2 regions of the Candidatus Protochlamydia naegleriophila genome follow, and region 2 is predicted to be linked to the other one. Evidence: riboswitches for the same ligand, from Rfam matches in the RefSeq annotation. Region 2 holds a riboswitch; the other holds the start of a gene.
What was found. Region 2 has a riboswitch for cobalamin ahead of PNK_RS05035 (ATP-dependent Clp protease ATP-binding subunit). Riboswitches for the same ligand answer to the same signal wherever they lie in the genome.

Region 1: linked by a shared signal. The riboswitch ahead of PNK_RS10790 (ribonucleoside-diphosphate reductase small subunit) and the one ahead of PNK_RS05035 (ATP-dependent Clp protease ATP-binding subunit) in region 2 are both predicted to bind cobalamin.

The regions. Positions count from the first base shown of each region.
Region 1 is NZ_LN879502.1:2,522,027-2,537,973, reverse strand. Features, by position in the region: gene PNK_RS10795 (ribonucleoside-diphosphate reductase subunit alpha) at 1-1,810, opposite strand, end outside; gene PNK_RS10790 (ribonucleoside-diphosphate reductase small subunit) at 1,835-2,806, opposite strand; cobalamin riboswitch at 3,106-3,334, opposite strand; gene dinB (DNA polymerase IV) at 3,619-4,671, shown strand; gene PNK_RS10780 (hypothetical protein) at 4,800-6,038, shown strand; gene PNK_RS10775 (hypothetical protein) at 6,090-6,782, opposite strand; gene PNK_RS10770 (hypothetical protein) at 6,967-7,179, shown strand; gene PNK_RS10765 (hypothetical protein) at 7,221-7,727, opposite strand; gene PNK_RS10760 (carbonic anhydrase) at 7,976-8,668, opposite strand; tRNA gene PNK_RS10755 (tRNA-Ser) at 8,929-9,016, opposite strand; gene dnaB (replicative DNA helicase) at 9,093-10,541, opposite strand; gene PNK_RS10745 (NAD(P)/FAD-dependent oxidoreductase) at 10,903-12,150, shown strand; gene PNK_RS10740 (SET domain-containing protein) at 12,296-12,745, opposite strand; gene PNK_RS13705 (hypothetical protein) at 13,263-13,703, shown strand; tRNA gene PNK_RS10725 (tRNA-Ser) at 13,909-13,996, shown strand; gene PNK_RS10720 (metal ABC transporter permease) at 14,354-15,223, opposite strand; gene PNK_RS10715 (metal ABC transporter ATP-binding protein) at 15,231-15,947, opposite strand, start outside.
Region 2 is NZ_LN879502.1:1,233,193-1,249,139, reverse strand. Features, by position in the region: rRNA gene PNK_RS05090 (23S ribosomal RNA) at 1-66, opposite strand, end outside; tRNA gene PNK_RS05085 (tRNA-Ile) at 357-433, opposite strand; tRNA gene PNK_RS05080 (tRNA-Ala) at 446-518, opposite strand; rRNA gene PNK_RS05075 (16S ribosomal RNA) at 653-2,192, opposite strand; gene PNK_RS05065 (fasciclin domain-containing protein) at 2,653-3,531, shown strand; gene PNK_RS05060 (fasciclin domain-containing protein) at 3,755-4,900, shown strand; gene PNK_RS05055 (hypothetical protein) at 5,007-5,579, shown strand; gene treY (malto-oligosyltrehalose synthase) at 5,798-8,683, opposite strand; gene PNK_RS05045 (hypothetical protein) at 8,871-10,265, opposite strand; gene hemH (ferrochelatase) at 10,450-11,508, opposite strand; gene PNK_RS05035 (ATP-dependent Clp protease ATP-binding subunit) at 11,736-13,769, opposite strand; cobalamin riboswitch at 13,970-14,197, opposite strand; gene PNK_RS05030 (DEAD/DEAH box helicase) at 14,464-15,947, opposite strand, start outside.

The sequences.
Region 1 (15,947 bases), 1.3 Mb from region 2:
CCGTAGGCATGGGAGCCAGAAGCAAGGAATTGCGTACGCCATATTGGGCAATTTCCCGTTTCAAGAGTTCCCAATCCCAGCGATTGCTCGGCTTTATTCCCCACATGTCGTATTGCAATATTCCTTGGGAGATGGGAGATCCCTCATAACTTGAGTAGCGGCCTTCGCTTTTAGCTAAATCTTTGGAGGATGATAAAGCGGCGTAGTAGATCGTTTCAAAAATGGCTTGATTGAGCTCTTGGGCTTCTTTTGATTCAAAAGGCATCCGAAGTAAGATGAAAACGTCTGCCAATCCTTGTACACCTATTCCAAGCGGGCGATGGCGCAGGTTGGAGTTGCGCGCCCCTTCAACCGGATAATCATTGTAGTCAATAATCCGGTTGAGATTTTTAGTCACGACTCTTGTCACTTCATAAAGCTTTTGATGGTCAAATACACCCTCTTTAACAAAGCGAGGAAGCGCCAAAGAAGCGAGATTGCAAACGGCTATTTCGTCGGCAGAGGTGTATTCGACGATTTCGGCGCATAGATTGCTCGATTGAATGGTTCCCAAGTTTTGTTGATTCGACTTCCGATTGCAGGCATCTTTGTAAACAAGGTATGGGTTGCCTGTTTCGATTTGAGATTCTAATGTCTTAAACCATAGCTCCTGAGCCTTGATTGTTTTACGTGCCCGTCCTTCCTTTTCGTAGCGGATGTAGAGCGACTCAAATTCTTTTCCCCAGCAAAGATTTAAGCCTGGGGCTTCATTCGGGCAAAACAAGGACCAATCGCCTCCTTCTTCGACGCGCTTCATGAAGAGGTCAGGGATCCAAAGGGCCGTAAAGAGGTCACGTGCACGCACTTCTTCTTTGCCATGGTTTTTACGTAGGTCTAGAAAATCTAAAATGTCGGCATGCCATGGCTCTAAATAAATGGCAAAGGATCCTTTGCGCTTTCCACCGCCTTGATCGACATAACGAGCCGTATCGTTAAAGACCCGCAGCATAGGAAGGATGCCATTTGAGGTTCCGCCTGTTCCCCTGATGTATGAGCCTGTTGCCCGTACATCGTGAATACTAAGTCCAATCCCGCCGGCCGATTGGGATATTTTAGCACACTGTTTCAGCGTGTCAAAAATGCCTTCTATGCTGTCTTCTTTGATCTGTAACAGGAAGCAAGAAGACATTTGAGGCTTGGGCGTTCCTGCATTAAAGAGCGTTGGAGTCGCATGAATGAACCATCTTTCGCTCATCAAGTGGTAGGTTTCGATGGCTGATTCAATATCCTCTCTGTGAATCCCAATAGCAACTCTCATGAGCATGTGTTGGGGACGCTCGGCCACCTTGCCATGCATTTTTAGCAGGTAGGATTTTTCCAGGGTCTTAAATCCAAAGTAATCAAAGCCGAAATCACGGTCATAAATTAAAGTAGAGTCGAGGCATGCTGCATGCTGTTGGATGATCGCATGCACCTCTTCTGCAATCAAAGGAGCTGGCTTTTGGGTTTTGGGATCGGTGTAGTGGTAAAGCTCGTCGATTGTGCGCGAAAAAGACTTATGCGTATTTTTTTGAAGATTAGAAATGGCAATGCGGGAGGCCAGCAAGGCGTAATCCGGATGCGTGGCAGTCATCGTAGCAGCAACCTCGGCCGCCAAGTTGTCTAGCGCACTTGTTGTTACTCCATCGTAGATACCTTCGATGACCTTCATGGCTAGAACGATCGGACTGACGTGAATGGGGTCGAGTCCATAGCAAAGCTTTTGAATGCGCGCTGTAATTTTATCGAATTTGATGGGTTCTTTTCTTCCATCTCGTTTCATGACAAACATAGTTTTTTTGATCCTTAATAAAGTTTAAAATTCTTCAGACAAGGTAAAGACATGGGCCTCTTTATGGGCCATGACGCCAGACTTTTGATATTCAGAGACTCTTCTTTCAAAAAAGTTGGTTTTACCTTGCAAAGAGATCAATTCCATGAAATCGAATGGATTGGTGGCGTGGTAGATCTTCGCGCAGCCGAGGGCGACTAAGAGCCTGTCGGCCACAAATTCTATGTATTGACACATCATTTCGGCATTCATGCCAATGAGTTTGACCGGCAGGGCATCGACGACAAATTCTTTTTCGATTGCCACAGCATTGGCGATGATGGCTTGCACGACTTCATCTGGAAGGGGATAGGAAAGCTGTGAGTAGAGTAGGCAGGCAAAATCGCAGTGCAGTCCTTCATCGCGGGAGATGAGTTCATTGGCAAAGCTTAGACCTGGCATCAATCCTCGTTTTTTAAGCCAGAAAATAGAGCAGAAGCTGCCTGAAAAGAAGATTCCTTCCACTGCTGCAAAGGCAACGAGCCTTTCAGCAAAGCTGCCTTGGCTAATCCAACGAAGAGCCCAATGCCCTTTTTTAGAGACGCAGGGAACATTCTCCAAAGCATGAAAAAGGTAATTTTTCTCTTTGAGATCTTTGATGTAGGTGTCGATCAAGAGGGAATAGGCTTCCGAATGAATATTCTCAATCATGATCTGAAAACCGTAAAAGCAGCGCGCTTCTGGATATTGCACTTCATTCATGAAATTGACGGCTAAATTTTCGTTGACAATCCCATCGCTTGCTGCAAAAAAGGCTAATACATGCTTGATAAAGTGTTTCTCATCGTCGTTGAGTTTTCTTTCCCAATCTTGAATATCAATCGATAAGTCGATCTCTTCGGCCGTCCAAAAGCTGGCTTCAGCCTGTTTGTACATATTCCAGATCGCATGATGTTTAATGGGGAATAAAACGAATCGATCTTTGTTTTCTTGTAAAAGGGGTTCTAAATGAGTCATGGAGCTCCTGGCACTTAAGCATTCATTTTGATTCACATGACGTTAAAGACAAAAAATCCCGGCTCATTTTAATACTTCAAATGAGGGAACTTTTATTCATAAGTTCAGACCCATTGACAAGAAAATTTTGCCTTTTTGCGCCAAGGCAAGATGTTTCCTTACAAAGGGACCGGCTTGTAATTTTTATAGAAAGGGAAAAAGACGTTTGCACTGACTGTGGCAAACGAGGAATCATGCTAGGATTACTCTTTTTTCTCCCCATCCTGTCTTTAACGAGACAGTTTCATCCAAACGTTGGATGTGATGAGCATGAAAAAGCAGGTCTTCTGGCTTCGAGATCATCCTACAAGCTCAACCTTCCCGCCTTTAGCGACCATTAGATGGTCTAAAGCAGTGGTGGAACATTTACCCTTTAGGTAAATGTGAGCGTTCGTCACTCGTTACAGCGGCGTCACCGTAGGGGATTTACACCCCTTTCCCTATTCTCCTCGAGCCGTGGCTAGAGGCACTTTTTCACGGGTTCTTCTAGAATCAGAAAAACCTCATAATTGGATCCATTTTTAATGAGAATGGCCAAAGTTGTCAAGTTCAAATCTTTTCTAGGGTGTTTCCCCTTCGAAGTTATACCCCTAAGTATGAACTTATGCCTAAGGTGCTAAGGGTGAAGAAAAGAGGCTAGCCTTTCAGATTCTAAAATATCTCTCTTATCGGTATAATGAACAGGTTGGATTTAACATTCAGTTTTATTTGACATTTGTATATTAAGTAGTTGTGGTAGGATAGGCCGCCAGTTCCTTTGCAGCGTGTAGCCGATGAAGACAAGAAAAATTATTCACATTGACATGGATGCTTTTTATGCATCGGTGGAGATGCGCGATGATCCATCGCTTGCTTTGCGGCCGATTGCTGTTGGAGGGAGCCCAGACGGACGGGGAGTCATTTCCACTGCCAATTATTTAGCGCGTAAATTTGGCGTCCGCTCTGCCATACCATCTTGGAAGGCTAAACAGCTTTGCCCCGACCTCATCATTCTTCCAACCAATTTTGATAAATACAAACGCGAAAGCCGGGCCATTCATGAAATTTTTCATGCTTTTACCGACATCATCGAGCCGCTCTCTTTAGATGAGGCTTTTTTGGATGTGACCGAAGTAGAGGCATTAGGAGGCAGTGCGACTTTAATAGCACAAGACATTCGCAGGCGCATTTGGGAAGAGCGGCATTTGACCGCATCCGCAGGGGTGGCTCCTAATAAATTTTTGGCTAAGGTGGCAAGCGATTGGAACAAACCTAATGGAATCTTCGTCATTACGCCAAAGGAGATTGAGGGATTTGTGAAAGATCTGCCTGTGGACCAAATTTTTGGCATCGGTCATGTGACAGCCAAAAAATTACACGCTCTTAATCTCTATACTTGTGAAGACTTGCAGCAATTAGAGTTGACGACCCTGCATGATTATTTTGGCAGCCGGGCATGGACTCTTTACGAGCTTTGTCGTGGGATCGATAATCGCTCCGTTATGACCGACCGCCTTCGTAAATCATTGAGTGTAGAATCAACATTCATGCAGGACTTACAAACCCCTCAAGACTGTTTAGAACAAGTACCCGATCTCTATCAAAGATTGATGGTCCGCTATGAAAAAATCTCTGGCAACTACCACAGCAAGAAGCCATTTGTCAAAATCAAATTTGCTGACTTTATGACGACGACAGTTGAAAGCTCGCTTTATAAAGCGTTCGACATAAGCACTTACGAGGCTTTAATCAGGACGGGATGGGAACGTAAAAAAACGGCTGTTCGCCTGCTTGGAATCGGCATGAGTTTGAGCTCTGGCGAAGAGATTCAACTGACCCTCTTTTGACACGGGAATCGAATCACATTTTCCAATTACAGCGCCTTTCATTTTCTCATATTTCTCATAGATAATCATTTTCTTGTTCATTCCGCTGCAATCCTCACATGAGTGTATTCAATCAATAATAGGTTTATATGGTTAACTTTATTGTAAACATCGATCGTAAAATTGAAATGTGCTCACAAGAAGAGGTTAGAGCGAATTTAATGCACATAGGCAATATTTTTCACGGCAGACCGGTCAAGCCCCTGATTAATTTGAAAAACAGCTCGATTTGCATTCACTACATATTTACTAAAATGAATGGGCATTCTAAGCAGTGTTTTGAAGCTATTTTAGCTGATTTGACAGTCATTAGACTGACAGTTGGGTCTAGCAAACAGGTTTACACGCTCAGTCAAACTGCTCATTTTTTAAATCAGATTGGACAGCAGATTTTAAAGGTTCCTCTGGAAAATGGAGGGTTTTTTTGCGTTTACCTGAATGCTTGCAGGCGTTTTAATGCTCACGCTAAAGCGGAAAAGGTCTTAATGACTCCTCATCCGCTGAGCCGGCTAATCGCAGTGTCGGATTTGTTTAAGCATGTGATCAGCTTTTTAACCATTCCTGAGACGTGCCAGTTGAGTCGTTGTACAAAGGAGGTGCAGCGATTGGTATTAGAGAGTATCCATGAGCAAAAAAAATGTGAACAAGTAAGTGAATTGAAGAAGATTTTTAATTTAGTCAGCTTAGCTTGCGAAGAAATAGTTGTTAACATGAATGGGGCTTTTCATTTGCCTGCTTATCCATCTCGGCATTTTAAGACCAGAAAAGTGGAGAATTGCCTCCGGGTTTTTAGGGAGAGAAAGCCAGTAAATACTTTCCATATAGTTTCACAGATCAATCTAGCCAATGGATTTAGGTTTAAAAGTACACTAGGTGATTTAAAGAGCACTATGATGGGGGTAGATTACAACAAGTTATTAGAACTGGATATGTGTGCTTTAAACAGGATTAGAGAGGCATTAAAGGCTTTGGAGGGTATCGTAAAAAACGAGGGTTTGTTTGAGGGAATCGATGGAATTTCGGTTGCTCTTATTCGCCGTTTCATTGATTTATTGGACACGATTATGATCATAGCAAGCATTGCCGAATACAAATCCAAGATTCTAAAGTACTACTCAGGCCTACATAGAGATGAAACAGGCATGTGGAGAAGGATGCCGAACCTTAATTTTTCAAAGATCCAACAGGTCGTGCAAATGCGGATGAGAGAGGGTAGGAAAAATTTAGGCATTAGCTACGACACGATTAAAGTCTTTTCCTGTTCAGCTACCCATCCAAAAAGTTTAGATAACCTCATCAGGCGTGTGCGAAAGTGGCAATTACCTTAAAAGAGCTTCGTGGATTTATAGTGCAAGGAATCTGGGAAAAAGATGCCTTTGTTAATCAAAGTCTGTATCAGATTCAAGTGTTTCAAGAGATGCCAAAGAGTCTTCAGATTCAAAAGAATAGCAAGAATCTGTGTCAGCCTGCTGTTGATCCAGATGCATGCAACCGCGCATCATCTCTTCCAATTCACTGTCGACATCAATCGATTCCGTCTCCGTATCAATGAGAGGGATATGATTTAGTCCAACTTGAGAGGGGGTTGAATGAGGAGGAGAGCCTTCGCTGTTATTAGAATGGTCATTGCAGTGGGTTGAAGCCAGCAGTGATGCTTGCCAATCGGGGAGGTATAAATATCGTGGCGAAACGGTGCCAATCTCAACATATTCGCCATCATTTCCCCCCAAATAGATAGTCTTGTCTAAAATACGCTCATTCTTATCTTCCCTGGCAACAATCTCTTGGTAAATGCTATCGACGTTAGAGGCCGGGGCAAAGGTTTCTACTACTCCTCCAATAAAGCGCATTTGAGATAGGTAATTGAGGCTGCGCGAGACAAGGCTGCGCTGGCATTCTTGGTAAAGATACAAGGCAATTGTTTTAATCGATTGATCGGTACGATTGATAATGTTGACTTGGCGTCCATTCAGCAGCTTCAAAGCTTCTAGGGGATTTTGAACCGCTATTGCGGTTTGTTCTATGATTGTCATCCCTAGCTGAGGGGAGGAGATCTGAAAGGAGGGTATCATTCTAACTCTCTAAAAAATATAGTTATTAATATAGAAAAAAATTTTATTTTCAATGAGAGATAGGCTCGCGCGCAATTGCAAACGCGAATCTGCAAAACTGAGTTCAAAGACAAAAAACCTCTCGTCAGAGCCGGAGCCGAAGACAGTACATATTGAAGAAATCACTCATGAGGGACTTCTTTAAATGAGCGATGCTCATTTAAAATTGATTAGGGAAGAGTTGATTGATTTAGAAAAGGTCATCAATCATCTGTTTTTTAGCAATCAGACTGACTTTATTTCGGTCAATGAGACCAGCCATTTCATCGATCTATTAGAGAGGATGGCAAAGAGCGTGGGAGATTTAAAGATTCTTTCTTTGGAATTTAACTCTTTTCTGGACAATACTTTTTGTTGAGAGATTATACGCAGGTGATCGAATGAAAACAGAGTGGCGTCTTAGGCCAAGTATAAAAACTTCAACGGAAGGGGATAATCTGCCTCCCTATGCGGGGTCACGTGATCTTCAAAACCCTCCCTGCATCCATCACACATCAAGGACCCTTCTACCTGCTTGATCAGGTTAAGAGGTGTTGCTACGACGTCCAGAGCCGCATTCGCAATCCATCCAAAAGGAACAACGGCTTCCAGTGCGCCACGCGCCACTTGTGCGATGCCTGTCATGAGGGCTTCACTATACCAGTGCCCAATAATAGCGCCTTCGGTCACATTGCGCTGACCCACAGTTAGCGTCGCGGCAATTATACCCAAGCCCGTGGCCATGCGGACGCAGCCGGATACAGTTGAAATTGCTGGCATGTACCCTAGTACGTTCAAAATTCCATTGTGAATGCGCAAAGCCGTGATGACGACGTTTCTCAAAGCACGTGGCATGTAAACATTGTCATGATGCCGCATATTAAATGTCTGGCGGTTGACTGAGCAAATACCATAGGCATTTAGCATGATAAATCCTTAATTTTTATAATGTTTAACATCAAATCGACCGAGAGATTCATAAACGCAAAGGAGAAGCGAGGTCGCTCACGAAATAATTAAAGTGAAAAATATTTTTTTATTTCGCTTAAAAATTTAAACGAAAATTGTTAAGGAAATATAAGGCTATTGTAAGGATTGTGGGTAGTCCTAAGCCAGCATGGCATTTAGGACTACCGGGATTAGCGGCGAACTCTAATAAATTCGATCTTCCTATCCTAACCTTCTATGCAATTATCGATGACGAAGATTTCTTTCGCTTTTCCGGTTTTCAGGCTGTAAACCGATCCAACAATAATGATTTGGCCGTTTTGTACTGCATTTGAAATAATAGCCGATTTTTCCATCAATTGCCTTGCTGCATAAGCAATATTGGCTCTTGTAGACTCTTCGAGTGCATTTGGACCGTAAATATCAATGCCTGCATCAACAATGGCTTTTTCGATAGGAATAAGGACAGCATTCAAGACGCCATTTTCCGGATCTATCACACCGCCGTTTAGTCTTAAGCGATCGAGTGCGCCGCTAACAGCGCCGCAATTCTCATGACCCATCACTACGACTGTCGTGACGTTCCAAGTGTCAACTGCGAAGGCAATACTATCGACTACCTGATCGCCAGCCGTATTCCCAGCTACACGGGGACAAAAAATGCTACCCAGCCCTTGATTGAAAATAAGCTCGGGAGGCGTTCTTGAATCGGCACAGGAGAGGACGACAAAAGCAGGATTTTGACCATTTGCAGTTTTCTTTCTTTGTTTGATGTATTTTGGATTCTTAATAAATTTCCGATTCAATTTTTGTAGATAGTGCCAATCGTGCTTAGAACCGCATTCACATTCCGATGTCGCTTGAATCGAGGCGCTCGAAAAGACGAGCAAGAATAGTAGTAAAAAAAAATTAGGTTTCATAAAAACCGTGTCCTTGTTGTTTTTCCCTTACGACACTATAAAATTTTTATTTTATGTTACAACATGAAAGTATTCGATCTTCACTAGGCAGACCCTTTGGATGGGAAGAATCAGATCCGATGGAACCGGTCAATAATGGTATCGTAGAGGTGATGGGAGTGGTTTGCTTAGTTTTTTGCGAATTTAGAAATGAAAGAGTGAAGGGGATTGTAACGCTGCACGCGCCGCTGGTCGACCTATCGCAGTGTGAGGTCAAAGGTCGGAGGAGGTGGGATTCGAACCCACGGTACGTGTTTAGCGTACACACGCTTTCCAAGCGTGCTCCTTAAGCCACTCGGACACTCCTCCAGAAGAAGGTAAAAGCTTAAAATAAACTGATTTATGTTGCAAGCATAAACCTTATGCAAGCAGGAGCAAAAAACGGTTATTGCGGCGAAAAATGACTGAAGGCCTGTTCGGCATCTGGATCCATATCCATGGCGTCATATTTGACAGGGGTATAGTTGACAAACTGGGCAAATTCTTTGCGGAAGGTCAGGTTGACACTGCCCACGCTTCCGTGACGGTTTTTGGCGACGATGAGTTCGGCCATGCCTGGTTTGTCTAATGGATCGTAATATTCTCTTCGCAAAAGGAACATGACGATATCGGAGTCTTGCTCGATACTTCCACTTTCGCGCAAGTCACTCATCATAGGTCTATGGCCGGGCCGCTCTTCTACTTTTCGCGATAGCTGAGAAAGGCAGATGATGGGGATATTGAGCTCGCGCGCTAGGTTTTTGAGCATGCGGGAAATTTCAGAAATTTCATTCTGGCGGCTTTCTGAATTGCGATTTGAACCCGAACCTGAAAGAAGTTGAAGGTAATCGATGATCAGGAGGCCTATGCCATAGCTTTCCTTCATGCGGCGGGCTCTTGCGCGAAGGTCGGTGATCTTTAATCCCGCTTGATCGTCGATGATCATGACATGTTTTTGCATTTCGTTGACGGCGCCGACGATGCGTTGATACTCCATGCCATTTAAAGCGCCTGTCTTGATCTTATCGGATTCCACTTCGGCTTGCGAGCACACAATGCGATGCACAAGCTGTTCGGCAGACATTTCGAGAGAGAATATTCCGACTGGGATTTTATTCTTGAAGCAGACATTTTCGGCAATGTTGATTGCAAAGGAGGTTTTTCCCATTGCAGGACGGGCAGCTAGAATCATTAGGTTCGAGTTATTCAATCCATTGACCATTTTGTCAAAATCGACGAAGTGAGAGGGGAGTCCGCTAATGCCTGAGTCTTCGGGCCCTTTTAATGCATACTTTTCTTGCTTTTCTTGAAGCTCTTTTAAATAAGGAACGCCCGATTCAGAACGCAAGCCAGAGAAAATGTCTTGAATAATGACACCAGCAGACGGACTGGAAGCCTGGCTGATTTTAAAGAGCAGCTGCTGCGCCTCATCAAGGGAAGCTTGAACATCTAACGGCTCTTCCAGGGCAGTTTTTTCTATCATCTGCGCGGCGTGTATCATCTTGCGCAAGACAGACTTGTTCTGCACCAATTCAACATACTCTTCAATGAAGGCTGATGTTCCTGCGTATTGAGCAAGCGTTGCAAGATAAGCTACGCCACCTACTGCGCTCAGCTTGTCTTGTCGCTTGAGTTCTTCGGCAACGAGATGGATATCGGCCGGCTTATCTTTCTTATAGGAAGTCTTAAGGATTTGAAAGATGATTTTATGTTCGGTAAAATAAAAGTCAGAATCATCCAAGCCATCGGCCGCAATATTGAGGCCATTGACGCTGGTCAGCATGCAGCCGAGCACCATCATTTCCGATTCTTTTGAGTGAGGAGCAACTTTGACTTTGACGTTTGATTCTACCATGGCCGAGCTCTATTTTTTATGATAGTAAAAATGGGGAGATTCATTTCTATGATCATTGTTCCTTGTGGCTAAAATGTCCAACAATCATAAACCATATGCTTGCAAAAGTCTATTCTAATATCCGAAGCACACGGGAGGGCTATCGATTCACACCGGGCAAAGTTTTACGGGATTTAAGGATCCTATATCGCATCGGATTGGAATAAAATAACACTTTCCTAATAAGCGTAAGATGCCTAAATTTCAAGCAGATAAAACCAACACCAGTTAATAAGACGATTGATGGAAAATAATCAGAGTTTAGAACTGTCAACTGTATTTGCCTCTAAAGAGGCAAGATCTCATCAGAAAGGATTAATGCATGGTTAAAGTGGTCATCATTGGAGGGGGATTCGGGGGACTTAATGCTGCCAAAGCTCTAAAGAGAAGCGATGTAGAACTTTTAGTGATCGACAGGACGAATCATCACGTCTTTCAACCTCTTCTTTATCAGGTGGCGACTGCTGCCTTGTCAGTCGAAAATATTGCCTCTCCGATCCGTGAAATTTTAAAAAATCAGTCCAATGCGACTGTCATCATGGCACAAATCGAAAAAATCGATCTTAAAAACAAGTCTATCGAGGCGGCCGATGGCCAGCGGTTTGATTACGACTACTTAATTGTAGCACCGGGAGCTAGACATGCCTATTTTGGCCACGATCTTTGGGAAGAGTATGCTCCTGGTTTAAAAACTGTGGCCGATGCCGTTCGCATCCGAGAGAAAATACTCTTGGCGTTCGAAAAGGCTGAGCGATGCGGCGATCCAGAAGAGGCAAAGAGTTATCTGCGTTTTGCCATCATTGGTGCAGGCCCGACGGGAGTGGAGATGGCGGGGTCGATTGCCGAATTTGCTCATCGGACCCTGTTCAAAAATTTTCGCCATATCAATCCCGGCGACTCTAAAATTTATTTGATCGAAGGAGGCGCCCAAGTTCTGCCAAGCTTTGCCCCTTCTTTGGCTCAAAAAGCGTACAGCGATTTACAGCAATTGGGAGTTGAGGTGATTTTAAATGCCTTTGTGACCGATGTGACGCCGCGGGGCGTTTACATGGGAGGAATGTTTCTTCCAGCTTCGACGGTTATTTGGGCAGCAGGGAATCAGGCTTCTCCTCTTTTGACAACCTTAGAGGTACCCTTAGATCGGCAAGGAAGAGTCTTAGTCAATCCCGATCTGACGATTCCCGGCTTTTCTAATGTATTCGTGATCGGTGATGCCGCCTGCTGTTTGAATGCGCAAGAAGAGCCCTTGCCTGGCATTGCTCCTGTCGCCATCCAACAGGGAAGATATGTGGCCAATCTGATTAAGAAAGGTATTCCGGAAGGGGAACGCAAACCATTCGCCTACTTTGATAAAGGGACCATTGCTACGATTGGCCGGGGCGAAGCTGTTGCAATGGTTGGCAAATGGATGTTCTCAGGCGTTTTGGCGTGGCTCGTGTGGTCGTTTGTCCACATTCTCTACCTTGTGAGCTTTAGACGCCGCCTATTGGTCATGATCCAGTGGATCTTCTTATATTTATCGGGAAGGAGACAAGGACGTGTTATGATACGCCCAGCTGATAAGGATTAGATATTTATTGCCCAGCAATCATCTGCCAGCAATCATCTGTTAGATAACAGCCAAAGAGTTAATAGCTTAACGGTAGCTTTTATGGGTAAAACCCAACTTGTTACCTAAGTTGGGTTTTAAGGCCTGCTCTAAGCAGGCCTTGTCATTAGTCATGTGTATGGTGTATGCCATAGCGTTGGCATAAGCTTTCCAGCCAAACCGAAGAGTCATAGGTTTGATAAGACTCTGTCAATTCCTCTCCCTTTTTGATGTCGCGCAGGGCCACCGAGCATTGGTCTCCCAGGCTTCCTGAAGCTTCTGGGCAGCCGCCACTATTGGGCTCATTGGAGTGATTGAAAAAGCGAGCATTGTCTAAGAGAATTAAAACACCATCCGCTGCAGCCACATAATAGCCATATGTCAAATAGTATTGGATGATCAACTGCTCTGTCTTGTGAAAGCTATTGACAAATGCATGAAATTGCTTTTGGGTAATAAGTTGGCAAGTATCGGGCGAATAACGCCATATGGCCTGGCCTTTTTTAATGTCCTCATCAGCAAAAATGCCCATTCCTGCAATCGTACTCGGTTTGACGACTGTTCTAACTAACAACATTTCCATTCCCTTGGTTTGGGTTACGCTAAATAAGGAAACTAGATCGGAACGGCCATCGATCGATCGCCTCGCTTTTTATCCACAACCCATTTCTGTTCAGCGCTTCCACTGTTTGTTTTAAGGAGAATTAAATTACCTAAGGACATTTAACTAATCAAATGATTAATGGGCATTTCGACTAGAAAAATGGGAATTCATTGGTCTCTTTTACCCTACCTTTTTCTAACCAATTCACTCCCAATAAGTTTAAGCCTTTTACTCCTCTTTTGTTTTTGCCCGTTTCCAACGTTGATGTATTGTTTTTTTTAGTAAGGAGTGTTAATTGCTTTTTAGTTTAATTTGTTTAAATTAGTTTGATTTGACACTGCTTTGATTTAAGATTTATAATAAAAAGTGTAGGTTGAGAAAAGAGTTGTCGAATGGATCGGCTTAAATTGGTATATTATTTGCAACTGTCATGGAGAGCGCATATGTTTAAGCGGTCGGTTTCTTAATAAATAAAAAATAGGGGGTATCTATGTACCGTACCTTAAAATCGAGTTTTGCAGCCCTTATGTTTCTGGCCCTTTTTGCTCTTCCTTTGAATTTTGCTTATGCTAAAGGTGGACATGGCGGAGGACATGGAGGACATGGAGGACATGGAGGACATGGAGGACATCACGGTGGGGGACATCATGGAGGGCATCACGGAGGTGGGCATCATGGGCATCATGGAGGACACGGTCATCATGGAGGACATCACCATGGACATCACCACGACTGGCATGGCAATTATGGATATTATGGAGGCGGATTGGGCTTAGGCTTAGGTTATTATGGTGCTTACGGCTATCCTTCTTATTATTCTTATCCTAGTACATCTTATTATTATAACACCACACCCTCTTCTTACTACTATACCTATCCTTACAATTACTACTACGATTCGGGCAGCGGCGTGTATTATCAATATCGCTAGCCAAGTTTTTCCGGCTTGCGCGGCCACTAGCCCGGGAGAAGCTCTTCCCGGGCTTTTTATTACTTCTTTCTTAAAAGTTGGCTATTTTCCAAGTAAGGCAGGAGGCCTATTCAAGGAAGAAAAAGCATGAGAATGTGAAACAATGCTTGCATAAAAACTATCGTGTTATTACGATAGTCGTTTTCATCACGAGATGAATAGTTTTGGAAAGATGGCTGAGTGGCCGAAAGCACGTCCCTGCTAAGGACGCATACCCCTAAAGGGTATCGAGGGTTCAAATCCCTCTCTTTCCGCATCAGGGCTTTGGGCTTATGTCCAAAGCCCTTTCCTTTTTTGCGAAGACTGGAATTTGAAGGCTCTTCATAGAGCGGAAGACGCCAACCCATCTCTTAAGCTGAGCTGAACAATCAGCCCGTGTTTCGAGCTTATTCAGCCATTAAGGCCTTTTACTCTCTTAGATAGCAACCAATTAGATAGCATCCTCATCAAAAAATAAACTCTTTTGGGCATCAATGATGCCTTAGGGAATCGGTTGGATGCGCAGATTTTTCCAGGAAGTTGGAAGGGGACAAACCGTTTCCGTGCTGGCCCGGCTAATCCGATTCTAGCCAAATGAAATGGATTGAGCAAAGGGGTGCAGCCCTTGAGATCTAGCCAGTTTGTTGGACTTCTTGCGTGGCTGTCCATTTGCGAGGGCGGAAGAAAGAGAGGCTCAAGACATATGCCATGCCTGCAATTAAGGCAATTGTTGCGCCTGTTGGCCAATCGAGGTGGTAGGCCACTGCATTGCCAGCGAGGCAGAATAATCCGCTCAATAAGATGGCGATGAGCATCATGCGAGACAAGCGTGAGGTCAATAAATTGGCAATAGCTGCTGGAATAGTCAGCATCGTCATGACTAGCACAATTCCAACGACTTGGATGAGCAAGACAATCGATACGGCGATGAGGATGAGCAGCAGCATGTATAAGGCATTGACAGGCAACCCCTGCAAACGAGCCTGCTCTTCATCGAAACAGATGGCTAAAAAGCGTTTATGCAGGCATACGACGAGCAAAATCGTGCAAATATCTAATCCCCAAAGAATGTAGAGGTCTGTTTTAGAGACCCATAAGATATTTCCGATTAAGAAGTTTGTCAGCTCAACATTGAATCCAGGTGTTTGTGAAATGAATAAAATGCCGACGGCCATTCCGATCGACCAAAGAGCCGCAATCACCGAATCTTCCCTTTGCCTATAATACAAGTGAATCCATCCCAGAATGAGAGCCGATAAAATAGCCGAGATGAGGGCTCCAAATAAAGGCGAGACCCAAGAAATCCCTTTTGCTCGTTCAAGCCAGATGCACAGTCCAATTCCACTGAGGACGGCATGGGAGATGCTGCCCGCAATAAAGACAATGCGTTTAACGACGACATAAGAGCCGATGATACCACTGACAATTGAGGCTGCAAAGCCAGCCAAAAGGGCGGCCAGAAGTAAAGAGTTAGTCGTGATGGCTTCAAAAAAAGTCGGCATAGTCACCTTATATAGGGGATGAAAAAGGGGTACGGATTTGTTTTGGCTGAATAAGAGGGGTATGGTAGAGGCCGACTACGAAGTGTTCGCACACTTCTTCCGGTTGCAGGGAAAAAACCTGCCCTTGTACGCAGAGGAGACGCTCAACATGGTCAATGGCTGCGCTCAAGTCATGCGTGACCATCATGATGGTCATGTGTCCTTTTAAATCTTTTAATAGGGCATAGATATCGGCTTCAGCACGGCTATCTACGCTGGCAGTCGGTTCATCGAGCAACAAGAGTTGTGGCTGGGACACCAAGGCTCTGGCAATCAGAACGCGCTGTGCTTGCCCACCAGATAGGGTTCCAAAGGGGCAGTCGCTAAAAGAGCGCAATCCGACTGTGTCGAGTGCTTCCATGGCGGCTTGGTGATCCTTGCTTTTAAAGACTCCATACCAGGGAAGATCCGATAAGAGGCCTGATAGGACGACCTCTAAGACTGAAATAGGAAATTCGCGATCCAGGCGTACAGATTGAGGCACATAAGCTAGGCGGCCATTAGTATTGGCATAGGACCCAGGAGCCTTGTCAAAAACCTTAATTCTGCCCTTTGTTGGTTTTAAAAATCCCATGATGAGCCTTAGCAGCGTCGTTTTTCCTCCCCCGTTGGGTCCGATGATTCCGATAAACTCACCCGGCTGAATCTTGAAAGAAATATCGGTAAGAATGGGGGTATTGTGATA
Region 2 (15,947 bases):
AGGTTTCGCGTCCTTCATCGCCTGTTAATGCCAAGGCATCCACCAATAGCCCTTAATAGCTTGACCAAAAATTAGTCTCAAGCAATTAAGTATGAGTACGACTCACATAAGTATTGCTACTTATGTCACTTAAATTTTGTGTGAAGATTATTCTCAAGCGCTGATTTTGATCAGTGAATTGTTTTAATAAGATGATTTACATCTACTTTACGTATTCACGTTTCATTGTTTGTTACCAAACAATCAACGTTTTTAGATTAAACTTGATTCTTAAACTTTTATGACTTTCAAAATAACGTATTTGCCTACACGAAGCAGGCTATTTTATAACAATAAGCTGTTATGTAAATTTTAACTGGTGCGGTTACCAAGACTTGAACTTGGGACCTCGACATTATCAGTGTCGCGCTCTAACCAACTGAGCTATAACCGCAAGTGCAAATCTTGGAGGCTAGGAGATTCGAACTCCTGACCTTCTGAATGCAAATCAGACGCTCTACCAACTAAGCTAAGCCCCCGATTCAATAAAGATCGGATGTCTTAAGATTTGCGATCTTTTATAGATAACGATGCTTTCACAGCACAAGTAAGACAATGTACGAGCTAATAGAGCTTGCCCAACCTGTTTGCTAATTAAAGCAAACTGTCCTTTAAAGGAGGTGATCCAGCCCCACCTTCCGGTAGGGCTACCTTGTTACGACTTCATCCCAGTCATCGGCCTTACCTTACACGCCTCTTTCCTTGCGGTTAAGCCAGCGGATTCGGGTAAAACCAACTCCCATGATGTGACGGGCGGTGTGTACAAGACCCGGGAACGTATTCACGGCGATGTTGCTGACTCGCCATTACTAGCAATTCCGTCTTCATGTAGTCGAGTTGCAGACTACAATCTGAACTGGGGCCGGCTTTCGGGATTTGCTTCACCTCGCGGTTTCGCTGCCTTTTGTACCGACCATTGTAGCACGTGTGTAGCCCCAGACATAAGGGCCATGCGGACTTGACGTCATCCTCACCTTCCTCCTGGTTAACCCAGGCAGTCTCATTAGAGTTCCCACCTTAAATGTTGGCAACTAATGATAAGGGTTGCGCTCGTTGCGGGACTTAACCCAACACCTCACGGCACGAGCTGACGACAGCCATGCAGCACCTGTGCAGCAGTCCCGAAGGAAAGGCCTATTTCTAGACCGGTCTACTGCATGTCAAGTCTGGGTAAGGTTCTTCGCGTTGCATCGAATTAAACCACATGCTCCACTGCTTGTGCGGGTCCCCGTCAATTCTTTTGAGTTTCAGCCTTGCGACTGTACTCCCCAGGCGGTATACTTAACGCGTTAGCTACGGCACAACTAGGGTTGAGTCCAGTTACACCAAGTATACATAGTTTACGGCAAGGACTACCAGGGTATCTAATCCTGTTTGATCCCCTTGCTTTCGCGCTTTAGCGTCAGGAATAAGCTAGAAAACCGCCTTCGCCACCGGTGTTCTTCCACATATCTACGCATTTCACCGCTACTTGTGGAATTCCGTTTTCTCCGCCTACCCTCGAGAGATGTAGTTTCAAATGCTGTTCCGAGGTTGAGCCCCGGGATTTCACGTCTGACTTACATCCCCGCCTACGCGCCCTTTACGCCCAATAAATCCGATTAATGCTTGCACCCTCCGTATTACCGCAGCTGCTGGCACGGAGTTAGCCGGTGCTTCTTTACCTGGTACGTTCAAACTTACTGGATATTAGCCAGTTTATCTTATTCCCAAGCGAAAGAGCTTTACGACCCTAAGGCCTTCTTCGCTCACACGGCGTCGCATCGTCAGGCTTTCGCCCATTGCGAATGATTCTCGACTGCAGCCTCCCGTAGGAGTCTGGGCAGTTCTCAGTCCCAGTGTTGGCGGTCAATCTCTCAATCCGCCTAGACGTCTTAGCCTTGGTGCGCCTTTACCACACCAACTAGCTGATATCGCATGGGCCCCTCTTTAACCGCGAGGTCTTACGATCCCCCACTTTAATAAGAAAAAGATGTCTTATTCTCACTGTATCTGGTATTAGCGGTCGTTTCCAACCGTTATCCCAGAGTTAAAGGCAGGTTACCCATGTATTACTAACCCTTCCGCCACTGAACCCGAAGGTTCCGTTCGACTTGCATGCCTCATCCACGCCGTCAGCATTCAATCTGAACCAAGATCAAATTCTCACAGAAAAAATAAACTCTTGAAAAATTGAGTTGATTATATTAATCGTATCGCTTCTTGAGCGATACTAATATGTGTGACAGGTAAACTGTCCCACACAAGCTCTATTGTTTATGCTTGCACATTGTCTCTCTTATACTGTCAAAACACCTACACAATCACTCAGAGGCGATTATTATTCTTGCAACACTGTCGTTTTTTACGTATTTCGTTCGCAAGAAGTTCCTAATGTAACTAAAAGTCGTGATTTGCTGCAACATCTTTTCTTTCGCTCTTTATTTTTTTTATTAAAAGTTCATAATCAACCATTTACGATTCAATGTTTTTTAGGTGGAAAAAGCGCTGTGGTGATTTAATAGTTTAGGCCATCAAAAGGTGAAAGTTGTTTTCTCATTTCAAATAATTTATACGCCTGTATAATCCAGATAGACATGTCCGATCGAACATCTATATATTAGGAGGTAATTCATGCAGACATTTTCCAAAGCAGCATTAATCGCTTTTTTAGCCGTTTCCAGCTTATCGATTAACCAAACAGATGCTTTTTGCGCCCGTTGTCAAAAAATTGAGTCCGACCGAGAAAAGGAACAAGCCGCGCATCCCAAGGCTGCTGGCTATTATGATGATGAGATTAGTCTGGCAACCGAAGAGTCTACAGGGCTGCCTTCTACGACGCTGACACCGATAGAACCAGCTGCTGGATCTGTCGATCGCTCGGCCTTAGGTGCGCCCGCGATTAAAGCCCCTGCTGCTCAAAATGCGCATGGCATGAAAAAACCTGAGACAGCAAACGGCTACAATTTTACATCGCCAAAGCAGAGCACCCCTTCCTCTTCGGCACAAAATAATCTAAATGAAAAGGGAGCAACCAGTCGAGCGGCTGAGGGTTTGCCTTCTTTACCAAAAGAAAGCACATTTAATGTATCGCAACAGCCAGCCAAACTGCGCAATGCACAAACATACTCGACGATTGAAACCATTTTACTATCTAAAGATTTGCTAACAACGCTCGGAGGATCTTTCACTCTTTTTATCCCTTCAGATGAAGCCTTCCGGCACCTTCCGCAAGGAACGCTTCATGAACTTTTCCGTCCAGAAAATAAGGAACAACTTTCAGCACTAGTTGGAGGCTATATTGTGCCCACTAAAATTGTGCATAAAGACATTAAAAATGTACAAGTCAGCACATTGAGCGGTAAAAATTTAGATATTCGCGTACAAAATGAGACTTTAACCGTCAACGGAGTACGGGCGATTCATTTTGAATCGGTAGGCGATAATGGAATCATTTACATCCTAGAGACCGTCTTACCCTCGCCCTCTGCAGTTTCTACATCCGCTCAATAATATAAAAGCTCAAGAAGCATTGATTTGTCTGCTTGAGCTTTTTTGCCTTTCAGCATTTTCGATTGAGCAGCAATTCCTCAACAGATGCTATCCCTGAACAGATGCTATCCCTGCAGTCGATTCTCTTCAGTTATTTTAAATTTTTCTTTATAAAAAAAATACGATGAGGCATGAAAGGACTATAATCTTTTTAGTAGGATTTGCTTAACCCCGTGGAGTTTTTATGGATAAGATGACAAAATTATTCGCTCTTGCGGCTTTTTCTCTAACCGCTTATCAGCAAATGGTTTTGGCCGATTATCGGCCTGAGTGGCAATCTAATGATGCGACTTCGGCACCAGCCAATTCACGCCAAGGGCCTGCTTATAGTCAGTCAACGAATCGGGATAGTAATCAAGAAAGTGGGCGTCGAAAAGAGCCTAGCCTACGAGAAGACCGCCGCCTCCTGCGCGATGAGCGTCATGTTATTCGCGATGAAAACAGACTGGAAAGAGATGAACGCAAACTGTTGCGCGATGATTTTCGTTTAAAAAAGGATGAAAATAGGCTAAAAGAGGAAAACCGCGGCAATACTGCCCCTAAATTTACCTCTCCTGAAGCAACTCCAAAGAGCTATCCACTAAGCGACTGGCCTCCTAAGGCATCTAAAAATGATTCTAAAGCGGAGCAATATTCTCGCTCGAGCGATGCCGATAATGACGATAATGATTCTGATGACGATACTAGCGATCAAGACAATCGCGAAGATGTGTCTTACCACAATCACATGGGAACCCCAAGAAGTTACCAGTATGAAAATGAGAGAAACGGGGATAGGGACTCTAAGACCCCCCAACCAGATAATCGCTCATCTTATAATAGCGGCCACTCCCACTCCCACTCTCACGCGCATCAGCTGATTAGCGAGGCAACAACACCTGCTGCTGCACATCCTTCAAAAAAGGTGCACTTTAACCGCCCTCACGAAACGACAATCGTAGATATCGCAGCGAACGACCCTTCGCTTTCAACCTTTGTCCAAGCTCTTCAGGCCTCAGACTTGTCACAAGTTCTAGCAGGTAAAGGACCATTTACTGTCTTTGCGCCCGACAACCAGGCTTTCAAGAAAATATCACCTATTCAGTTAAGTGATTTATTAAAGCCTGAAAACAAGCAGAAGCTGACGACATTCTTAAAGAACCACGTCATTGCCGGAAAAATTTTAGCGGCAGACATTAAAGAAGGGCATGTAACGACGGCTAATGGTAAAGAGCTAACGATTAAAAAGACTGGGACTAAAGTGACTGTGAATGGAGCCAATGTCACCAAAACGGACTTAACAAGCTCAAATGGAGTTGTACACATTATTGATGCGGTTTTAGTACCTTAATTTTCCACCGCTTTAGAGCAGTAAACGACATTTTACTGTTCTTAGACCATTTACAATGGCTTTTTAGCCTAAAAATATTTGATTCTCAACCTAAAAGGAGATTTGTATGAAAATGTTGTCTAAATCAGTATTAGCTTCGATCCTTTCCACATTAGTTGCTGCTAGCGCGATGGCTCAGTGCCCTTCAGGTGGATGTCCTTGGGGTAGCTACAACCGCAACTATGGCGGATCTGGCGGATACAGCAACTACTCTTATCCTCAGCAAGGCTATTACAATGCACCAAGTCGTGGTTTTTACGGTCATGATGGCGATCACTTTGATCACTCGTCTAATAATGCCTACCCCTACCCATATGGTGGACAAACTTATTACAATGATTTCGAAGATCACAAAGGTTTTGACCATCCAGCAGGCGGATACGAGCAAGGCTATAATAGATCGGGCTTCCAACAAGACGACTATTATCAAGGCGGACAACAGGCTTATGATAACTCACCTGACCGCGACTATGGCTTCAGTGAACATCCAGCAGGCAATCAAGGTTACAACTATAACAATCAAAGCTATGGTTCAAACCAGTCATTTAACACAGCATCTCAAGGCCAAGGCAGCAGCACTTATACTAACCCAATGCCTGCTCCAACACAGCCAAATACAAACAATCCAAACGCTCGTTAATCTAACGAATCTTAGTTGGCTTGCATAGTCCAGGACCTTGCTGAATTAGCATTAGCAAGGTCCTTTTCATTTGGCTCAAATTCCCCTTTCTCCTTTAATTTTCTCTTTTTCTTGAAGAAGCGGCTTTGCAACCCTCGCCTGCCAGGTACGGCAAGTGCTTCCAATTCGGTGATGTACGTTCATTCACCCATCAAATTGCATCATGGGTTAAGACATGTCTAAAGGATCTTTTCCAGAACGAAAAAGGGTAGCGCGGCAAAAGCTTGGAATAAAAAGAGCGGGCGATCGGCCTCTATTTGCACTACTTGACCGCTTAGAATGTCCCGATAACTGCCAGCTAGGCGGGGTGCAACAAGCAGGTGAGTATCTTCCCAAACGTCACCGACGGGCAGCGTCGTTGCAGGATTTGTCAGCCGCGTGAAAAAGCGGCCAACGCCAATTAAAAGATGTTCTTGCCCCCACGAGCGGCTAAAAGCTACAGCCTGACGTGCTTTTTTTCCAGCTGATTCAATGGGATGATAATCCCCTTCTTGAAAAAGCTTGGAAGCCCTCATCCTAAAGTTTAAGAGTTGTGAGGTGACATATAATTTAATTAGGCCATCTTCGGGCGTTTTGATAAGATGGCTCACAAATGCACCATGATCGAGCTCTTTTTTTTGTTTGATCATCTCGAGTAGCTGGCGCCGATTTGAATAATCAACTGGATGACGGTTATCAGGATCGACGAGTGTAAATTCCCATAGCTCGCTTCCCTGGTAAAAGTCAGGAATGCCTGGACAAGTCATCTTGAGTACAATCTGCGCTAATGAGTTAAATAATCCGGCCTTAATGATGGGTTTAATAAATTGAGTGAAATCCTCTAAGAAAGGATTATCCTGGCCAGGATTTAAAATTTTACCAATAAACTCTTGGATCCCCTTCTCATATGCTTCATAGGGATTGGTCCAACTCGTATGAACTTTAGCTTCCTTCAGAGCTTTCAACATATACTTGTTAATGCGGTCGATATACTGAGGCCGGCTATTTATATCCATCTCATGAAGTGGCCATGAGCCGATTAGTGTCTGATAAAGCAGATATTCTTCATTGTGGTCAGGTATTTTTCGATTATCCAACGATACTTTAAAAGGCTTGTTGAGCTGGCTCCAGCATTGAAGAGCCTGCTGCCAAGCTTCGGGATTCTCAGATAAAACATTCATTCTAGCTCTGACATCTTCGCTTCTCTTTGTATCGTGTGTAAATGTTGTCAATAGCGTGTGCGGCCAGTTTTGTTTTCTTTCCTGATTCTTTGCATGAAAATCTGTTCGATGCGTTCCAAACTGAGAAGGATCCATTCCAACCTCATTGAGCGAGGCAAGAGGATAGTGCCGATAAAAGGCTGTATCTTCCACTCCTTTAGCTGTCACGGGCCCTGTTAGTTGCTGAAAGCGCATGACAAACAGGCGCCGAAAAGCGATCTGCTCTTCTGTTAGACCTGGTGGATCCTGCAATAACAACACGCTTTGAATAAAGTCGAAAATTGACAAATCACCCGCAGGATTGGCACGCTTAGCATAGTCAATAGCGGCCACAATACAGCGAAGATCAGCCTCTTTCACACAAACGTCATTCAAGCGAATATAGCTGCGATAAACAGGAAAACAAGCAATGATTTCCCTCAGCGCTGTTCTTAAACTTTCAAGAGTATAATCACGCGACCACCGATGCTGTTCGGAAATCTCCTCCAAATGGCGAGCTAAGATGTGAAGCTCGCTTGACATCGAAACAATGAGAATCAATTTTTTACAGGTATAAATGACCTCATCCATCTCTTCGTTACGCCTAATAAATTGCTCATAGATCGCAAGAATGTCCTCTCTATGCTCGGGCAAAACAAATAACCCATTGACTAAATTCAAAAAGTCGTAACCCGTAGTCCCACTCACCAACCAGTTTGAACGGAGCCTCTCTTCCCCTACTAGAATTTTCTCGACAACCATATAGAAGGGATCCGCTAATTTATCCGTAACGTGTCTTACCTCTGCACAACGGCGCTGCAGACGAATAAAATACTGCTCAGGATCAAACAATCCATCTACGTGATCAATACGCAAGCCTGTAACCAAGCCCTGTGCAACGATTTTTAAAGTGAATGCATGAATGTCTTCGAATACAGCTTCATTCTCAGATTGCATGCTCACAAGCTCGTTGATATCGAAAAAACGCTTGTAGTTAATCTCATCATTCGTCACGCTCCAAAAACTTAGCCGATAGGATTGATTCCTTAAAAGCTCTTCCAAGCGATTAAAACTGCCAAGATCTTCTGTATTACCGCTTAAGATTCGCATCGACTCTTGAACGGCCTCTACAATCAAAGGGGCTTTTTCCCCTTTTTCCATCAGCCGCTTTAACCTGTTTTTTATAATTTCTTTTTCACGGTGACGCTCTATGCATTTATCAGGATCGGTCTCTGTCGCGTTCGGTAAATGATCCAATGCTGTTACAATGCTTTCTAATTCGAGTAGATAAGAATCCGACGCTCCCAGCTCATCTTTTAACTTTTCGATAGCAGGAATTAAAATTGCTGGCCATGTGCTGGGATTGAGAGGAAATCGCCGGGTGCCATATTCAACTAAGAATGCTGCGCCATCGCAGACAATTTTAAAACCTTGCCTATCAACGACTTTTCCATATTGCTGATCGAGAACTGGCAGCAAAACTTTATTTTTCAGCTCTGCTTTTGGAGGATTCCAAACGATGTTAAAGTGTTGAGCATAAAGAGAGCTTGGCCCATTCTCAAGAACATCGCTCCACCATTTATTTCCATCTGCGATGCACATGTGATTGGGAACGATATCGATCACTAACCCCATTCCATTACGGCGCAACTCTCCCGCCAGTTGTTGCAGCTCTTCTTCCGTGCCAATTTCCGGATCGATTTGATTTGAATCTAAAACATCGTATCCATGCAGGCTTCCTGGATTAGACTTGAAAATGGGAGAGGCGTAAAGATCGGAAATTCCCAATTCACGAAAGTATTGAACTAATTCAAGAGCTTGCTTGAACGTGAAGTATCGATTGAATTGTAAACGATACGTTGCCCTTGGAATATGAAGCATTTCCATAAATCATTGACCTATTCACTGAACCCAGCTTATCGCGAATCGTAAAGTGCTCTTCTTTCAAGGTCAATGAAATTATTTAATAATCTCCGAAGAATTTCTCCTTGTTTCATACAAAACTAAGCGGGTTATAAAAACTAAATTTTCATTTCGTTTATAACCCGCTGCTGCTCTTAAGAGGCTGGCTCCTCTAACGATCCGTGCCCATTTCTAAAATGGAAGTTGTTGAAGGGGGAGTCCCAAATAAAACTTCTGCTTGTTGCAGTGTATACCCTATCGAATCAAGGGCCACTTCCAAGGAGCCTATCCCCGCTTCCTTAAACTGACTGTTGCCCGCGATTAAACGACTTGTCCACTGATCATAATCCCCTCGCTTCATAAGATAGGGAGTTTCTTTCACTGGAATGTAAAATTTTTTGCCTTGAATGGTATATTGCAAGTAATCAAAGTCTTGCACTCTCTTACCCTGAAATGTCACCTCTTCATCTATTTTTTTATAAAAAATATTTCTCAGTTTATCATCGGCAATTTGCAATTTGAAGCGGTTATGCATCAGATTATCTGTACAAACTAGCTGGATAGTCATGGCTGCTTTTTGCTCTTTTGTAAGGATCGGCCAAAGCTTTTCAAAGTCCCCATCCATTAGCTCCATCAAGTAGCCACTACAGCTTCCTTTTAGATTCATAGGTATAAACTCACGCCCCTTCTTGACCGCCTCAGTATCAACCTTAAAGGTCTCAAAAATACGAGTTAAATGACAAGTATGCCCGAAATCTAAAGCATGAGAAATGGTTCCAATCGCAAGCCTATTTTGATCACAATCTGTCTTAGTGATTTTTAGGGCCTTGAGATCACCAGCTGTTTTGTCCAATACTTTATAAACAACGCCCTCGCCACCCGATCCCAAACAGGCCTGTTTAACGAAGGACTCTTGAAGCGATCTTTCATCTAAATGACGTGTTGCCTGATAAGAATTAAAATAAATCGCTTTAAGATCTTGCGAATCGGCATCTTTAGACTCTGTAATATTCACAAAACCTTCAAATTCTCCGGGATAAAATATTTCTCGAGAAATCTTCTTGTTAGCATAGTGCTTAATCTCTCCGATACTGAGCTTGCTTTCAAAAGAACCTTCTAAGTCGCCAAACTTTGCCGCTTTTTGAGAGCATAATAAATGCAATTTTTGCCCCCAAATGTTCAACGTAATCAAACGCCCTTCTTGTCCTTTAAAAAGCATTCTTAAAGGTAAATATGTCGGGAAACGCTGCTCCGCAATAGGCGCCTTTCGATTTTGCCAACTACCATGTTCGCGGCTCCAAACATACACTTCCTGCATCGGCTCGTTTTCTTCTACCTCAATCTGATAGATCTGGCGATACAGGGTCGGATTGAGCTCGTTTTGAAACATAGAGTTTGCCCTGATCGGATAATCCGGAAAAAAAGCAATTCTCGCACCTTCAAAAACATGATTTGATACCTTACTAATGACTGCACTAATCGTTTGTTCCGTCTCTGAATCGCAATCAACTAAATAAGACATGATGTTATGTTGAACATGATTAGAAACCAAATTAGATAAAACCATAAACACCTTTAATATTAGAATTTTAATCAATAATAACAAATTAAATAAAAATTTACTATAAAAACAATCAATTAAATCAAAAAAAACAAAATATATTTATTAGTTTTTATGAAATAGCAGATTTCAAGAAGAATCGATCGAATCTTAGCTGAGTTAGAAGTTGCTCTAAACTCAGCAATTGTTATTAGACCTTGATTGGCAGCTTAGCAGATACTTTGTGATGAGACAGGTTTTCAAAAATAATGGTACGGATGGCTTCTATCCAAAGAGGGTGGCTATTTAAGCCTTCCACTAAATGAAGTTCCTCTCCGCCTAGATGCTTAAATTCCTCTGCATACTCAAACGAAACTTCGCACGTTGTTTCCAGACAGTCGCAGACAAAGGCAGGGCAAAAGACGAGGACCCGTTTATTACCTCTTTCCACGCAAGCTTTAAGTTGATCGGCCGTATAGGGTTGAATCCAAGGTTCTTTACCAAGCCTCGACTGGAAACATATCGTGTAGAGAGAAGTATCTAATGCAAGCTTGCGAGCAATGGCATGTGCAGTCGTATAACACTGCGCCTTGTAACAAAATTGATTATCCTTTCCAAGTTGCTGACAGCACTGAGCCTTAAGGCAGCATCCAGTAGCATCAGCTTTTCGTATCTGCCTTTCTGGTAGTCCATGAAAACTGAATAAAATATGGTCGTACGAATCGAGATCGTACTGTTTGGCACGTTGGCAAAAGGCTTCAATCATGCCGGGGTGGTCGGGATAACTATTGATGAAGGTAAGCTTGGGAATGACCTGCCATTGTTGTAGGTGACTCATTACTTGCTGATGAACCGATCCGGTTGTAGCCGATGCATATTGAGGAAACAGAGGGAAGATCAGAATTTCATCAACATGAGCCTTTCTCAAGCTTTCTAATCCTTCTGCAATCGACGGAATTTGATAGCGCATAGCCAATTCCACTTTAAATTGCTGCCCGAGCAGACTTTGGAGCTTGCTTTGGACGGCCAATCCATGAACGAGTAGAGGCGATCCCTCCTCCGTCCATAGCTTTTGATAAAGCTTTGCCGACTGTTTATAGCGGAAAGGAACGATAATCCCCCTTACTAATAACTGTCTTTGCAGCCATGGAATATCGATGACACGGCCATCGGTTAAAAACTCATTGAGGTAATGAAAAACATCTTTAGGCTGAGGAGTTTTGGGCGTTCCCAAATTCACAAGCAAAATGCCCGTCTTCTTGTTTGTCATATTCTTCCTTGCGCGCTGTCTATGGAAATTTAAAGCAAATCGCTTATGCGATTTAAAAGAGCGATTTTTAAAAGTCAATTCTTGCTCAAAGAAATCATTAAACTTTCACTCATAAAAAGCCTTAAAAAAAGACAGGACCTTAAAAAATATTAAGGCCCTGTGGAATATGTTGTTAAAAAATTTTAGTGAAGAGGCTGTTGATAGATTTTCGGTGGTCTAGCAAAAACCTATTCATCCCCAAGTCTTGGTTCATTCTCTCCAAGCACAACATTATCGACTTCAGTTTCAACTTCGGCGGCTATTGCATGAACTGGTTCTGCCGGTTCGTTTGCAGCTCTTCCGTCCACTTTTTCTGCGATACGTTCATCAACCTGTTTTGCTTCATCAAATACTTTGCTGATGAGGGCTTCATCTACTTGCACATGAAAGCTTTCTTTGACTTCATCTAACTTCTCTTGCAAATACGATTTATAAGCACCGATTCCATAAAAGTAGGTTAAGAGATAAAGCTTTTGCTCTTCACCAGTCACCCGCGCCACTCTTCTCTCTTGGGCCAGATTCGGCCTCGCGTTTGCCATTCGATGTGTCAATTTATAATAGCGGTTCTTAAAAACTAATTCTTGCTCAATTAGGAGCCTAATTTTCTGAATTTTTTGCTTATGAATCAGGTGTTCGCTTTCAAGCACTCTCACTCTCTCGCGCAGTGCTGCATATTCGCGCAAATCGGCAGAGGTTTCCTTTATATTGCGCGATAAGTGCGATTCAAAATTCTGGACAGCCTGCCGAGCTTGCTCAAGCTCTGGGCAAACAAAATGGGAATTATAAGTCCATTCACACCGCCCAATTGCATCTTTCATCAACTTGATTGCTTTTGCGGGACGGCCGATTTGGGGCAAATACTCTTCCGACTCAGTCAGTTCTAAAACCTTGTCAATGGCATCATCGGTAACGGGAATTTTAGCTGCGACGCGGTTGACCAATTCGCTAAGAATCAGCCTATTTTGTGTTTCATCTGCATCATCAACCACGATCGGCACCACTCGCCGTCTAAATGAACCATCGTCATCCAATTCTTTAATTTTTTCAAATTCCTTAAACGTTGTAGTGGCAATAAATGCAGGACTTGGCCGATCTTCCAAAAACCGCTTCTTAAAGGCCTGAAAAGCCCCGCCATTTTTCACCAATTGATCAATCTCATCTAGATGAAATAAGACTTGATGTTCGTATCCTGCCAATTGATCTTTAACTTGGTTGATTAATTCCGAATGGCCGAAGCTGACATTCGACATGAGCAACCCGCAGTCGACCTCATAGTTGGCTAATTTTTGCAGCGCCTGGGGGAGACGCCCCTCTTTCTTCAATTGAATTAATCGCTTGCCTGCGGCCGATTTCCCCGCGCCTGACCTCCCAAGTAAAAGCACATTGGATCCGGTTAACAAGGCAGAAATGATGCGATCCATTGTCGCACTCATGCCGACTGTTGGCTCAATGAAGCCTAGCTCCATTTGTTTATCGAGATTGGTACAGTTGACAATCTCATCAGGCAGCGGCTTTAACCATTTTTGATAGCAAGCAGCTAAAACGCCTCCACATACGATGATGCCAGCAGCAATGGCATATACTTTTGCCGTTACAACAAAAATGGGCTGAAGAACTTGAATGAGAAAAAAAGGAATCACGAAGAACTTGTATACAATTTCAAGAAGTAGATGCTTTTCCCATAAAGTCGTAAATTTTTTGTGAGAGTCTAAAAAATTGAAGGCACCTAAGAAGATGTTAATCAGATTGGGAATAAAATAGATCGCCATGGGTCGAAAGCGGTTCCATTCCGAATGTACCTGTTGCTTAAATGAAATTTCAGGACTAATCGGGAAAAGAGGTGCTCTTAAAGCTGCCCATTCAAAAATGTTTTCAAAAGGAGGAAATCCGTCTGCCTGCGCTTTGAAACGAGCCACTTGGCTTAAGCTTTCCAAATCAAGAATGTCTGCCAAAAAAGTCAATGCTTCTTGAGGATCTTTGGCAATCATCCCCGTAATTACCTCTGACAAGAATCGATCGAGCGCTTCATGATCGCCCTGATGCTGCCGAATGATCGATTGAATGTCAGCTTTCCAAACGGTCCACTGTTTAACATCCCATTCTTCTGATAAAAGGAGCCTTCCAAGCTCATCTAACTGCCGAATCGCATTTAAGGGCGATGCAGGTTCTACAGCCTGCTGATGAAAAAAAGGGATATAAGGTCTCATCGCATTCACTAACATTACTCACTCCTCAATCATGATTAAATTAATTTAAGAGGGAAATGTGCGTGGCTGACACCCAATAAAAGCTGCTAAACAACTCTCATAAAAGGAATAGATAAACGCTTTCCCCCATCCTGTCTTTTAGGAGACAGTCATCCTCATTCGCGTTAGCTTAAGTTTTGTCTATTATCATCCAAAACTTGCAGTAACGCGCAGATTGCGATAGGTATAGAAAAGCAGGTCTTCTGGCTCCGAAATCACTCTCTTGCTCAACCTTCCCGCCAACGAGATTTCTCTCTTAGAGGCAGTGGTTTAAATAAATCTATTGCAGATTTACCTTAAGCATTCGTCATTCGATACAGCGGCCTAACCGCACAGGATTTACACCTGTTTCCCTATTCTCCTCTAAAATCATCTTTAGAGGCACTTTTCTATAAAAATATTCATTGGCGCTAAAAGCTTATAATTCTTATTAAATAAAAAGTCAATCTGCTTTATTAAACTAAACTTTTAGTGATCGTGTTAAATTATACAAAAAAATATCAAAGATAAATTCTAGTGTTTTTTCCTTAAACTGATGCGTTTCAAGAAGGATCATTTCCATTTTGATATGCAAAAAAAATAGCCCTAACACATCGAAGCAATTTCAATGTGTTAGGGCTATATCAAATAACTATCAAAAAGATTCGCTCTTTTCTAGTTTCTCTTCAGCTTAGACTGCGCGGGCGCGTTCTTTAAATCCGCCTGCACTGCCACTACCTGAACGAGTCGAGTAGTTGCCAGCATTGGAGCGATTCTTTGGAAAGCCTGATTTCTTATAACCGCCTTTATCAAAGTCTTTTTTAAACCCACCAGGCTTACCAGAAAACTTCTTTGGACCATTATTATTAGCTCTGCGACGCTCGTCATTAAAACGGTCGGAACGCTGTCCTTTTGTTTCTCTTTCTTGCCCTCTTGGCTCGACGCCGATGTTATCTGGGCCTTGAATCGTTTCTTGATCCAATACGAAAGAGATGAACTTAGAAGCCATAGTCGCATGATCCATCTCAACCATCAGTTCCAAGACTAAAGAAACATCCTGGTGAACAGCTTGACCTTGAATGCGATCAACCAGTTTCTGGCGTTTTAGCTTTTTCACATCTTCGAGATTTGGAATGAGTTCTCGCTTAATTGGAGCGCCAATGATTTTTTCATAACGTTGGAAATCGCGCCATTCACGCAAAGTCACAAACGTGCTCGCCATACCTTTGTTACCTGCTCTTCCTGTACGGCCGATACGGTGTACATAGCTCGCAGGATCGAATGGTAGGTGATAATTGAAAACGTGAGACACATCCGATACGCTCAATCCTCTTGCAGCAACGTCTGTTGCGACTAAGACGCGAATTTGTTCGGCGCGGAAATGACGAATCACCTCTTCACGCTGAGGCTGTTCCATGTCTCCATGCAAGCCACGCGCATGGTATCCACTAGCAACGAGCAAAGTTGAAAGACGATCGACATCTTTTTTCGTACGGCAGAAAATGATCGCCTTGCTTGGTTCTTCGCTATCTAGCAAGCGGAGAATCGCATCATCGCGCTCTTCTTCGCGAATCACATAGTAAACTTGCTTAATGTCTTTGTTAGTTGTCTCTTTTTGAGTCACACTGATAAACAATGGGCTCTTCAAGATTTGTTGTGCCAAACGTTGAATCTGTGGAGGCATCGTTGCTGAAAATAGCAATGTTTGTCTTTTTGCTGGCAAGAAAGTGAAAATCTTTTGAATGGCTTCTAAAAAGCCCATGTCTAGCATTTCATCGGCTTCGTCTAGAACAACAATCGCTGGTCTAAAGTCTGTTAAACTGTCAGATTCTAGAAGATCGAGCAAACGACCAGGAGTCGCTACGAGTACCTGAACTCCTCTCTGCAAGGCTTCAATCTGTGGTCTAAAAGATTTTCCACCGCAAATCGTAGCAGTGCGAATTCCCAAATGACGGCCTAGGCGGAAAAGCTCATCGCTTACTTGGCTTGCAAGCTCACGAGTCGGAGTCAAAACTAACAACTGTGTGCCTGGCTTTTCGCTGATCAAATGCAAAGCCGGAAGGCCAAAAGCTGCCGTTTTTCCAGTACCTGTATGGGCTTGCGCAACCATGTCATGTCCAGCTAATACTGCTGGAATAGCTTGCTTCTGAATCGGGCTCGGCGTTTTAAATCCGG